Regions from separate parts of the Desulfitobacterium hafniense DCB-2 genome, predicted to be linked through region 1. Evidence: riboswitches for the same ligand, from Rfam matches in the RefSeq annotation. Region 1 holds a riboswitch; the other holds the start of a gene.

Region 1 (5,373 bases):
ACTTTAACATCTTTTCCCCAGGCCCTTACTTTTCGAAGTAAAGGCAAAAAATCCCCATCCCCAGTCAACAGAAGAAACACATCAAAGGTTGCGGTACGAGTGAGCAAGATCTCCTGCGCTTCCAATATGAGCTCCACATCCGCCGCATTTCGCCTTAATCCCGTACTGGCAAAATTGTTTTTTCCGTACACATGGCGTGTATATACATGAATCTTCTCAAAGGAAGTCTGGGCACGCCAGAATTCTTCCCGATCGAAATTAGCATAGAGATAAATAGCGGATAGAACATAGTCATTTTGTTTAGCATACAGTTGAATGGATTCCATAAGGATTTCCGGAGTTAATTCATAACCTTGTTCAAAGAGTCCAGTCCATATATTTTCATAATCAATAAAAGCAATCGCCTTCAAAACAATGTCACCCCATTTCCACTTTCCCTTACTATAGAGTACGCAGGAAAAGGACAGGAGTGACAAGCAAAAAAATTTTTATATTGAATTGAACCTAAAAAACCTCAAAAACACGCTGAAGATGCCTATTGGTGAACAGGCACAGCACACTCGCTGGCCTCCCCTTTGAGGATCTGAATTCCATGGGGCAAAGCAGGGACAAGGGCTGCCCAACATTCCTTACAGGCCTTAGGCGAACCCGGCATATTGATGATTAAAGTCTGCTTGCGCAAGGCCGCCACTGCCCGGCTCAACATAGCCTTCGGAGTAATTTTGTAGCTTTCATAACGCATTACTTCAGCAATCCCGGGGACCATACGATCCGCAATAGCAGTCGTCGCCTCCGGGGTAACATCACGCAAGGAGAAACCCGTGCCACCTGTGGTCAGAATAAGGTCTAAGCCCTCTTCATCGGCCCACTTTTTCATCGTTTGGGCCAAAAGCTCCTGATCATCCGGAAGAATAGTATAGAGAACGACCTCGCCGTCGATCTCTTTCACCAGTTCCTTGAGAACAGCACCGGAAAGATCCTCTCTTTGCCCCTGAGATCCTTTATCACTGGCGGTTATAACCCCAACCCTCAGCATTACTCCATCACCTCAACACTATCTCCCACATTAATAGGGCCGCCTTCCAGAACACGGATGAAGATCCCTTCCTTGGGCATAACACAGTCCCCCGCTTGATAATAAATAGCACATCGGGTGTGACATTCTTTACCGATTTGTGTCACTTCGCCCACGCCGGTTTCACCAATCTTTAATTTTGTGCCCAGGGGCAGGCTCACCAGATCGATTCCTTCGGTGGTTAAATTCTCGGCAAAATCTCCCGGTCCCACATCAAGCCCCATATCCTGCATCTTCTTGATGCTTTCCATCGCCAGCAAGCTTACCTGACGATGCCAATCCCCGCCATGAGCATCTCCTTCGATACCAAAATTAACCTTCAGTACTCCCTCCCCTACATTTTTTTTCCGCATCCCTTTTTTCTCACTTGTACAAACTGCGATAATCTTCGCCATCATCGTTCCTCCTAATTTGTTTTAAATCATTCGAATTTATCTATTAAGTTGTGCTCTTTAAGTGATCTTCGCGAATAAAATGCCCGCTCTTGCCGCCGGTTTTCTCCATAAGCCGGATATCACTGATAACCATGGTCTTGTCGATAGCCTTGCACATATCATAAATAGTTAAGGCAGCAACACTGACAGCCGTAAGCGCTTCCATCTCAACCCCGGTTTTACCCGTGACTTTGACAATTCCTTCGATTTCTATGGTTCCGGGAGGAACAATTTCGAAATTCAGTTTTGCTCCGGTAATAGCCAGAGGATGACACATGGGAATCACATTTGAAGTTTGTTTGGCTGCCATGATTCCCGCGACCTGGGCCACCGCCAGCACATCCCCTTTGGCAATCTGTCCTGAGCGAATCCTCTCCAAAGTCTCCGCCTGCATTTCCACCTTACCCCGGGCCGTAGCCACCCGGGTCGTCTCCGCCTTAGCCGAGACATCCACCATACGTGCCCGGCCTTCTTCATCAAAATGTGTCAGTTCCATCATTATCCTCCAATCTGGGACATAATCCGTTGATCCTGCCAGGCCTGATCATTCATATGATGTTCAGCCGGCTTATTCCAAATCGCCTGGGCAAAAACATCCCTGACTTCATTATCACTCTTGTTGGAGCGAAGCACTTCACGAAAATCCACTTCTTTGGAACTGTGTAAGCACAGGCGCAGCTTCCCGTCGGGAGTCAGGCGAATTCGATTGCAAGTGCTGCAAAAATGCTTGCTGATAGCGCTGATAAAGCCCACACTGCCCTTAAAACCCTCTGAAGTGATATATTCTGCAGGACCGCCTCCTTGAATATCGTGAGTGGCTTTCAGGCCCTCTAAGCCCAGTATTGCTTTCATCTCATCGATAGATACGAAATCACTGCGTTTATCCGAGCTGATCCCGATAGGCATCAATTCGATAAAGCGAACATGAAGCGGATAGTCACGAGCTAATTCCATAAAACGGGGTAGCTCATGGCTATTGAAATCACGAACCACCACCACATTGAGTTTAACCGGATGCAGCCCTACTTCGAGAGAGCGGTGTATTCCCTGAAAGACTTTCTTAATATCCCCACCACGGGTAAGTTCCCGGAACCTATCTTCATTGAAAGTATCCAGGCTTATATTGACCCGATTGACTCCCGCCTTTTTCAGATCTTCCGCCATGTCCGCAAGAAGTATCCCATTGGTGGTCAGCATCAAATCTTCCACTCCTGGAATTTGCGAGGCATTCTGCAAAAATTCCAGGACTCCGGACCTGATTAAGGGTTCCCCGCCGGTGATGCGGAACCGTCTAAAGCCCAATGTGGTGCTAATGCGCATGACACGCAATATTTCCTCATAGGTTAAGATGCGCTCATGAGGAATCCATTGAACTCCTTCAGCGGGCATGCAATATTTACATCGTAAATTGCAGCGATCTGTAATGGAAATCCTCAGGTATTCGATCTGGCGCCGATATTGATCTTGCATAGATTCCCCTCACCTTCACGTTCATTATTCCACAAAATAAATAAGCCCCACGGTCTGTAAAACCGCGGAGCTCCCGCATACCCTACAGACTCCTTTCCAAATGGGAGGCATTACTGTTTCCAATAATACCCGGTGCAGAATGCACGACTGGTAAACCATAGCTAACTTTAGGTTTCCAGTTTCGGAGCACATAAACATATTCTATTTGCTGATTATTCCATGTTTCAAAATAATTATAGCAGAATGAATGTAACTACTTGTAGTATACACCATTTTGGAGATTGCCAAAAGAGTTCAAAGCAATAATATTTCTTAATCCTTATTAATATTTCTTAATATATTCCAGATAAATAACATTTTTTCCATTAAAAATAATAAAAAATGTTCTTTTTTACAGCATTAAATACTATGACTATTGTGTTGCCGCAGCTCCAGGCACTCCTGAGGGGTATTCATATTGCTTAAAAAAAGATGTATTGCGGGAAAATCCCGGAAATCCTTCTCCCTTAGATAACGCACTCTGCTGTATTGCTGAACAAGTTTTGTCAGTTTAAGATGCTTTGCCTTTAAGCTCTCGGCAAGCAAGGGGAGGCAATTCTTGTGGTAAAAAGCATGAAGAGGGTGAACTACACCCTCAATCTCGGGGACTAGAATACTCTCGCCTTCAATTTCTCCAGCCATAAATCGAATCACCTTTGTATTCAAAAAAGGCATATCGCAAGCAGCAAAAAAGGCATGATCATAGCGGGCTTCCCGCAAGCATGCTTCCAATCCACCTAACGGCCCATGATCCGGATAATTATCCTTGATCACCTTTACTCCATAGTCAGCGTAAAGCTCCGGATGATTGCTGCTAATCATCACTTCCGCAAAAACCGCATTGAAGACAGCTAAGCTGTGTTCGATGAGCGGTGCCCCATCCCATTCAATAAAAGCCTTGTTGCAACCCATGCGGGAACTTTTCCCACCGGCCAGAATAATCCCGGTCATCGGCAGAAGGGTTTGTCCATAATCAGCACCCATATCCTATGTCTCCCTTGTCTCTATCAACGTTTAAACTTTCGTCTTATATTGTAACATAGATAGAGAAAACATGCCTAGGGTAGAGCTGTAGAAGGGTTTTATCTCATTGTTGCCTTTGTTCTGTAACAAAACGAGAGTGCCTCACGCTATATACTGGATATAGCCAGACACTCTCCTATTCTTATCCACTCCGCGGATAAGTCAACTACGCCTCAGATAGAGTCGACACTCCACCTGAGGCGAGTTTTCTTTATTGCTTAAATTACTTCAGAGCCTCCACCCGTACACCACAGACCTTATATTCGTAGGTCTTGGTTACTTTATCATACGCCCCATTGGTTAAGACATTGGTCGGTGACTCCCTATAGTGCAGGGTCATAAAGAGCACCCCTGGCGGAACTCGTTTGGTTACCCAAACCTTGGTCACTACCTCACCGCGGCGGGAAACTACCTTGATTTTCTCACCATCCTGAATCCCCAATCGCCGGGCGTCCTTAGGATTAAGCTCAGCCAATTCCTCGGGGGCATGCTCATCCAGCGCCGCCGAGAAACGGGTGGAGATGTTATAATGCTGCAGCTTGCGGCCCGTGGTCAGCAGGAATGGGTACTCTTCATCGGGCAGCTCATCCGGCAGTTGATGCTCAATCACCGTAAACACGCCTTTGCCGCGGGTAAATTTCCCTTGGTGCAGGAACTTCGTGCCCGGATGTTCGGCATGAGGAACCGGCCATTGCAGGCCTTTTTTGCCCAGACGCTCATAGGTAACTCCGGCAAACTGCGGTGCCAGGGAGGCAACCTCCAGCATGATCTCTGCAGGCGATGGGTAAGCCATCGGGTACCCCATCCGGTTGGAAAGCTCGCAGATGATTTCCCAGTCCGCCTTCGTATTGGCGATAGGCTTAATCGCCCGGTTAACCCGTTGCACCCGACGCTCGGTATTGGTGAAAGTACCGTCCTTTTCCGCAAAGCTGGCCCCCGGTAAAATAACATCGGCCAATTCGGCAGTCTCAGACATAAAGATGTTCTGAACAACCAGAAAGTCCAAGGCCTTCAGGCCTTTACGCACATGATTGGCGTCGGCATCGGTCAGCACAGGATCTTCGCCCATGATATACATGGCCCGCAATTCCTTCTTGACTGCTGAATCAAACATATCCGGAATCATGAAGCCCTGATTGGGATTAAGGGAAACTCCCCAGGCCTCTTCAAACTTAGCCCGTGCCTCTGGGTTGGTAACACTCTGATAGCCGGGATAAACATTGGGCAGAGCTCCCATGTCGCAGGCTCCCTGCACATTGTTCTGCCCCCGCAGCGGGTTGACCCCGGAGCTTTCTTTGCCGATATTTCCGGTCAGCATGGCCAGATTGGCCA
Region 2 (5,373 bases), 300 kb from region 1:
CCACCTCCTTGAGTTCGCTTATGTTGACTGACCAAAACTGACCTTTACAATTTATTTATATAACTTTTCTGCAGGAGGTTCAAGGCGGGGTTTTGACCTTCTTTGACTATATTTTTTTATCTTGCCCTTTTAGCCTGAAATAGTTTTATCGATCACAGAAAATCGCTGCTTTTTTAAAACTTTCAACCATTTTTAGGAGCTCAAATGGATAAGTTGAATTCATATCATGGCACCTTCTTCTTTGCCAGGAGCGAGAAGAATCGGTGAAATGGGGAAGGGAGTTCAAATGGTGCATTGACGCACCATTTGAGGGCATGCGAAAGTGTTGTTCAGTAAAAGGAAAGAGCCCTCTTTTTTTGCAATACACCATAGGGAAGTTGGGAGAGGGTAGGCAGATATGTTTGTTTTTGTGTGACGCTCTAAACGTAAATGCACTGCTGGAGGATTACAATAAAGAGCCTCTCATCGTAGTCTAATTCTGCGATGAGGGGCTCTTTTTAAAATCTGCTTTGATGGTGTTATCTTGGGGTAGATGTAGATAAGTCTAGGCAATCCCTACCCCGCCCTGTCCGGCAGTAGCGGCGCCGGTCTCATCGGTAGTGAAGATAATCGCTTTATCCCTTCCCAGCAGCTTCTGATTGCCCCCCTGCAGGTTTTCGGAAATGGTCAGGATATAAAGAGTATTTGCCAGTAGGTGCTGTTGGGGACGGATCACAATCTCCTTTTTCTTATCGGAATTATCATCGGGGTCCCCCATGATGACATCGATCTCTACAATCTGGTTTTTGCTGCTGCGCAAAGAAAAGCAATGCAGGTTATTATCGCGCACTGCTTTCGTAATCACATTATTGGAAAAAGTCAGTCTGATTTCGGTATTAACCGGGATATTTTCGTCACCGGAATTGATATTGCTTTTCTCCAGGGCCAAGGAAAGATAAGGGCTGCATAGCTTCTTATTATATGGAGTGATATCGACAATCTCCCGTGTCGTAAACAATATGGTGTGGTTTTCTTTCAAGTACTTATAATTATTAGCCTGCAGCAGCTTAGATATGGTTAGCTTATAAAATCTTCCGTCCGTAAGCCGGATTTTGGGTTTGATCACGAAGATTCTTTCCGCCCTTTGCCCCAGCATTTTCTTGCTTCCCGAAATAATTTCAATCGGAATCTCCTTCATCTCACCGTCATAGAGATGGAATCCTGCCATATTTCGGTTTGTGCCGTCAGGGATTCTATGCTCCATAATAGCCGAGACATTGGAAGAAAAGACTACCTCCATTTCAAAGCCGTCCCCGGCAGAATTTTTGAGATTAATGGCCTGTACTGTCAGCGGGTTTTCCCCCACGGCGTAACTGGAAGAAAGGGAAGCCAAAAATAAATCAAGGGCATCCACCTGCTCAACGGGGAGTTTTCGTATATTACCGATAATCCGGCTGATTTTTGGTGATTGAGGCTCGCTCAGCATTTCCTCACCGAGCAGCTCTCCCAGGCTGATGCCCAACCCTTGGGCCAACTTGCGCAGGGTTTCCAGGGTCGGTTGTTTTTCTCCAGACTCGATCCTGAAGATAAAGGATTGGCTTAAGCCGGATAGCTTAGATAACCTGGAGGTTGAAAGCATATGATTCTCTCTTAGTTGTCTTAAGTGACTGCCAAAATCCACTTGGTGGCTCACCTCCTATGGGATATTATGCCATGAATTGCAGCAATCATCAAGGCTTGAGCTCCTGAAAAGAAATATCGCTCCCATCAAAATGAACCAGAACTTGTAATAGAAATAGTGCACAACAGCTGTTTTGAAAGCCGGTGCTATAGCAAATAATGCCTAAAGTCATATTGTATTTATGCCAACATGACAAGTAAAAAACTCTTTTTCTATTGTTTTAGGAAAAGAAAGGGGATAAAAATCTACATAAACTAATATAAACCATCTTGAAAGCTAATAAAAAGTACTTTCAATTTGGTTATATTGTGTTATAATGATTTTGACTAAAGGCATATATAATATATGCCTAATACATAAGGTTCAGGCACCAATATAATATATCTCCAAGCTGGTGAGACCTAAGGGAATTCTACGGTTGCCGGCCAGGACGAAAGTCCTCAGGGTGTGTCTGGAAACGGATAGGCCTTCACGTTTGAAAAGGAGGGAAGAAAAGTGCTTTGCAATCAAGGTGAAGCAGGAAGAAGAGTAAGATTGGTGTTTGATAATGACGGGGATAAGCCTATCAGTAGGACCCGGTGGAGTGCTCCTGCTCTGATTTTAAAGGAGGGTAAATTATGATGAAAGAATTCTTAAGCCGTAAAAGAACGCAGTTTTTTTCAGTTCTCATGGTGGCGGTTTTGATGATCGCTTCCTTTGTTCCTTCAGCCTTCGCGCTGAATTACAACGGCACAGGCTCCGGTACGGGCAATAAGTCCTTGGATTTTAACGGGTATGAATATACCAAAACCGGCGGTACGGCAACCTTGAATCTCTATTTCAATAAATCCTTAGCCTCCAGCCAGGTGACAGGGGGACAGTTTCAGGTTAAGCTGCACAACTCTCCTTATACGCCGGCTTCTTTCACTTACACCAATTTACAGGTGGGCAGTAATGCAAGCGGTGTGACCGATTCGGGTCTGACCAATGGCAGCACGGTTACCCTGAGCTTCGCTTCCGCTTTGGCAGACGATACCTTGTATGATGTGGTCATCAATGCCGCCACTTTGGCTGATGCCCAAGGTGCCGGCGGTGGCGGCTCAGGAAGCGGCCCCGGAAAAACCCTGGGCAACTATACCGACAGGGTGGGCTTTACCTTCACCTTCAGAACACCTGACTCACTTGGAGGTTACAGCAATGTGGCTCCCGTCGTGACCTTCTTCGGCGGTCCGGCTGCTGGGACGGACTGGAGCTATGAATCCAATCTGGGGGTTGTTTTTGACAGGCCTATCGACTCTTCGTCACTTTCAACATTCCTGTCTGACCTGAGCAGCAACTATGTCCGGACGGATCTTATGGGCAGTCCTGCCGTGGTCCAGGATCCAACGATTAACGGGTCGGCAACCGCCAATGCGGAATGTTATACCCCTCATGCCAATGCAGCCCAAACTACGTTTTTCTTTCCTGAGACGGTGAACGGCAACACCAATCCTGTCTATAACCGGGCCGATGATGCCAGCCACAGCTACAGCCTGACGTTGCCCAGCTTTACCGATGTGAGCAGCAATACCTTCAGTACCCCAGGATCGCTTTCTTTTACTACAGTGAGCGATGATCTGCCAGGGTGGCTGGATAATATCCCGACAGCTGTGGCAGGTACATCTTCTGGGGAACTGGATGTTGCCTGGGATTATAGCAACATTACTCCGTATACCGATACTTTTGATGTGTATATTGCCGATTCAACAGTTTATGCTGACCCGCTGACGGCAGTGTACAGCTTAGCAGATAGCGGTGTTATCGGTGATTCGACAACTTTAACCGGCCTTGTTTCCAACAGAACCTATTATGTGCGTGTTGTGCCGGTCAATGCTGCGGGTTCAGTAGGATTCTCCTGGGCCGGATCAGGAGCGGCCAAATAACTAATTTCTCTCCGTAAGGTGGCCAAAAAACTGGAAAGTTTCCTCGGTTAACTTCGGGGAAACTTTCCTTTTAAGCAGATTAGGACAGGCCAGAGTAGCTATAAACAAAGTGGATGATGATTGATATTTAGAAATAAGGGGATAAAAGAGATGAATTCAAAGTGGTCTCCAGCAAAAGTCTATAAGCGGAAAGCTGTTGCCTGGTTTACTTTATTGATTATGGTATTCAGCCTTTGGGGCACATTTCCTTCGGCAAGGGTGTATGCGGCAGCTGCGCAGCCGGCTCCTTTATTGAGTTTCCCTGGAATTGGCGTGGGAGAAATCGCTACTGTAGCGGGGACCAAAAAAGCGACAGGGGAATTAGGGGATAATGGCCCTGCCAAAGATGCCACAATTAGAATCCCCAATGGCGGCCTCAATTTTGATGATGCCGGGAATCTGTATATTCCAACTGACAACCGGATCAGGGTGATTCCGGCTCAGGACGGTACCTTGTACGGTATCGATGTTAAGAAAAACTATATTCATACTGTGGTGGGAAATGGAACGGCTTCTTCCAGCGGTGACGGTGGACCGGCGGGCGCCGCTACCATAAATGGGACTGTCAAAACCATGTTTGACCCGGCGGGCAATTTATACCTTGCGGATAAAAACAGCGTGCGCATCATACCGGCTCAGCATGGTCCATTATGGGGAATAGAACATGGTGCGGATCTGGTGGCGGGGAATATCTATACCCTTGCCGGGACCGGGTCATCCACATCATCTAATTGGGATGATGGTGCCGACCTCAATGCGGTAAGTATACAACCCAAAGATATTGCCATGGACAACGCGGGCAATCTCTATATTATCAATGGTGCTAGAATTGGGATAATTCCGGCAAGAGATTATGGGGCGGAAGAGGCTTTGTATGGAATTGCCACTGCAATGGAAGCCAATAAGCTCTATACGGTGGCGGGAACTTCAACAGGCTATTCAGGTGACGGCGGTCCGGCAACTGCGGCACAGCTTAAGACACCAAACGCTCTTGCTTTTGATGGCGCAGGGAATATGTATATCAGTGATAGTGGGAATAGGCGGATACGCAAGGTCGATCCGCAAGGGATTATTACCACCATTGCCGGAAAGGAAACCAATGGCGATCCTACTCCCGGACCAGCTGAAGACTCTAAGATTCCAGGCACACACTGGCTGGGCTTTCATGCTGGGACTCTCTATTTATGCGGCAGCGGTTATATCTATACAATCGACAGTTCCGGTCAATTGGCCATAGTTGCCGATAAAAACACTCCTACAGCGCCTGCTAATGACAGCCTTAAATCCTCTGTATTTACAGCGCATGGATTGGCCTGGGATGATAGGGGCAATCTTTATATCGCTGATGGCAACAGCCGGATTCTCTATATGCGTCTTGACCCCACACCGGAACTGAAAACCCTTACCATAAGCGGTGCTCCTGCCCTGAACTACAGTGGAATTCCCGTAACCTATGATCTTAATGATCTGACCATCGCGGGGGTGGGGGAGGATGATCAGCCTTTTGATGTGACAGGACTGGATGCGGAATGGTCCATTACCAATACAGCCAATGCTTACATCAGTGATCATACCCTGACTGTTTCCAATGCAGGAGATATTGAAGTTCAGGTCAGTGTAAACAATGTTACAAGCAATAAGCTCACGTTGCCTGTGACCGGGGTGGCGGTTACACCGCTTCAGATCACAAGCACTGTTACAGATAGAATTGGCAAGAACATCGTGCTTGAATTCGATGGGCCGGTGGAGGACGTCTCAGGACTAGCGGCTCAG

The links. A riboswitch is a leader RNA that binds a small molecule or an ion and turns the genes downstream of it on or off. The one in region 1 is predicted to bind molybdenum cofactor.
Region 2: it holds a riboswitch for molybdenum cofactor, as region 1 does, so the genes downstream of both, DHAF_RS08470 (fibronectin type III domain-containing protein) here and moaA (GTP 3',8-cyclase MoaA) in region 1, are expected to answer to the same signal.

The regions. Positions count from the first base shown of each region.
Region 1 covers NC_011830.1:1,506,070-1,511,442, reverse strand. Annotated here, with positions in the region: gene DHAF_RS07035 (NYN domain-containing protein) at 1-410, opposite strand, end outside; gene DHAF_RS07030 (MogA/MoaB family molybdenum cofactor biosynthesis protein) at 536-1,036, opposite strand; gene DHAF_RS07025 (MOSC domain-containing protein) at 1,036-1,470, opposite strand; gene moaC (cyclic pyranopterin monophosphate synthase MoaC) at 1,514-2,005, opposite strand; gene moaA (GTP 3',8-cyclase MoaA) at 2,008-2,979, opposite strand; molybdenum cofactor riboswitch at 3,052-3,178, opposite strand; gene mobA (molybdenum cofactor guanylyltransferase) at 3,379-4,002, opposite strand; gene fdhF (formate dehydrogenase subunit alpha) at 4,265-5,373, opposite strand, start outside.
Region 2 covers NC_011830.1:1,807,962-1,813,334, forward strand. Annotated here, with positions in the region: gene DHAF_RS08465 (helix-turn-helix domain-containing protein) at 545-1,660, opposite strand; molybdenum cofactor riboswitch at 2,033-2,162, shown strand; gene DHAF_RS08470 (fibronectin type III domain-containing protein) at 2,278-3,561, shown strand; gene DHAF_RS08475 (cell wall-binding repeat-containing protein) at 3,712-5,373, shown strand, end outside.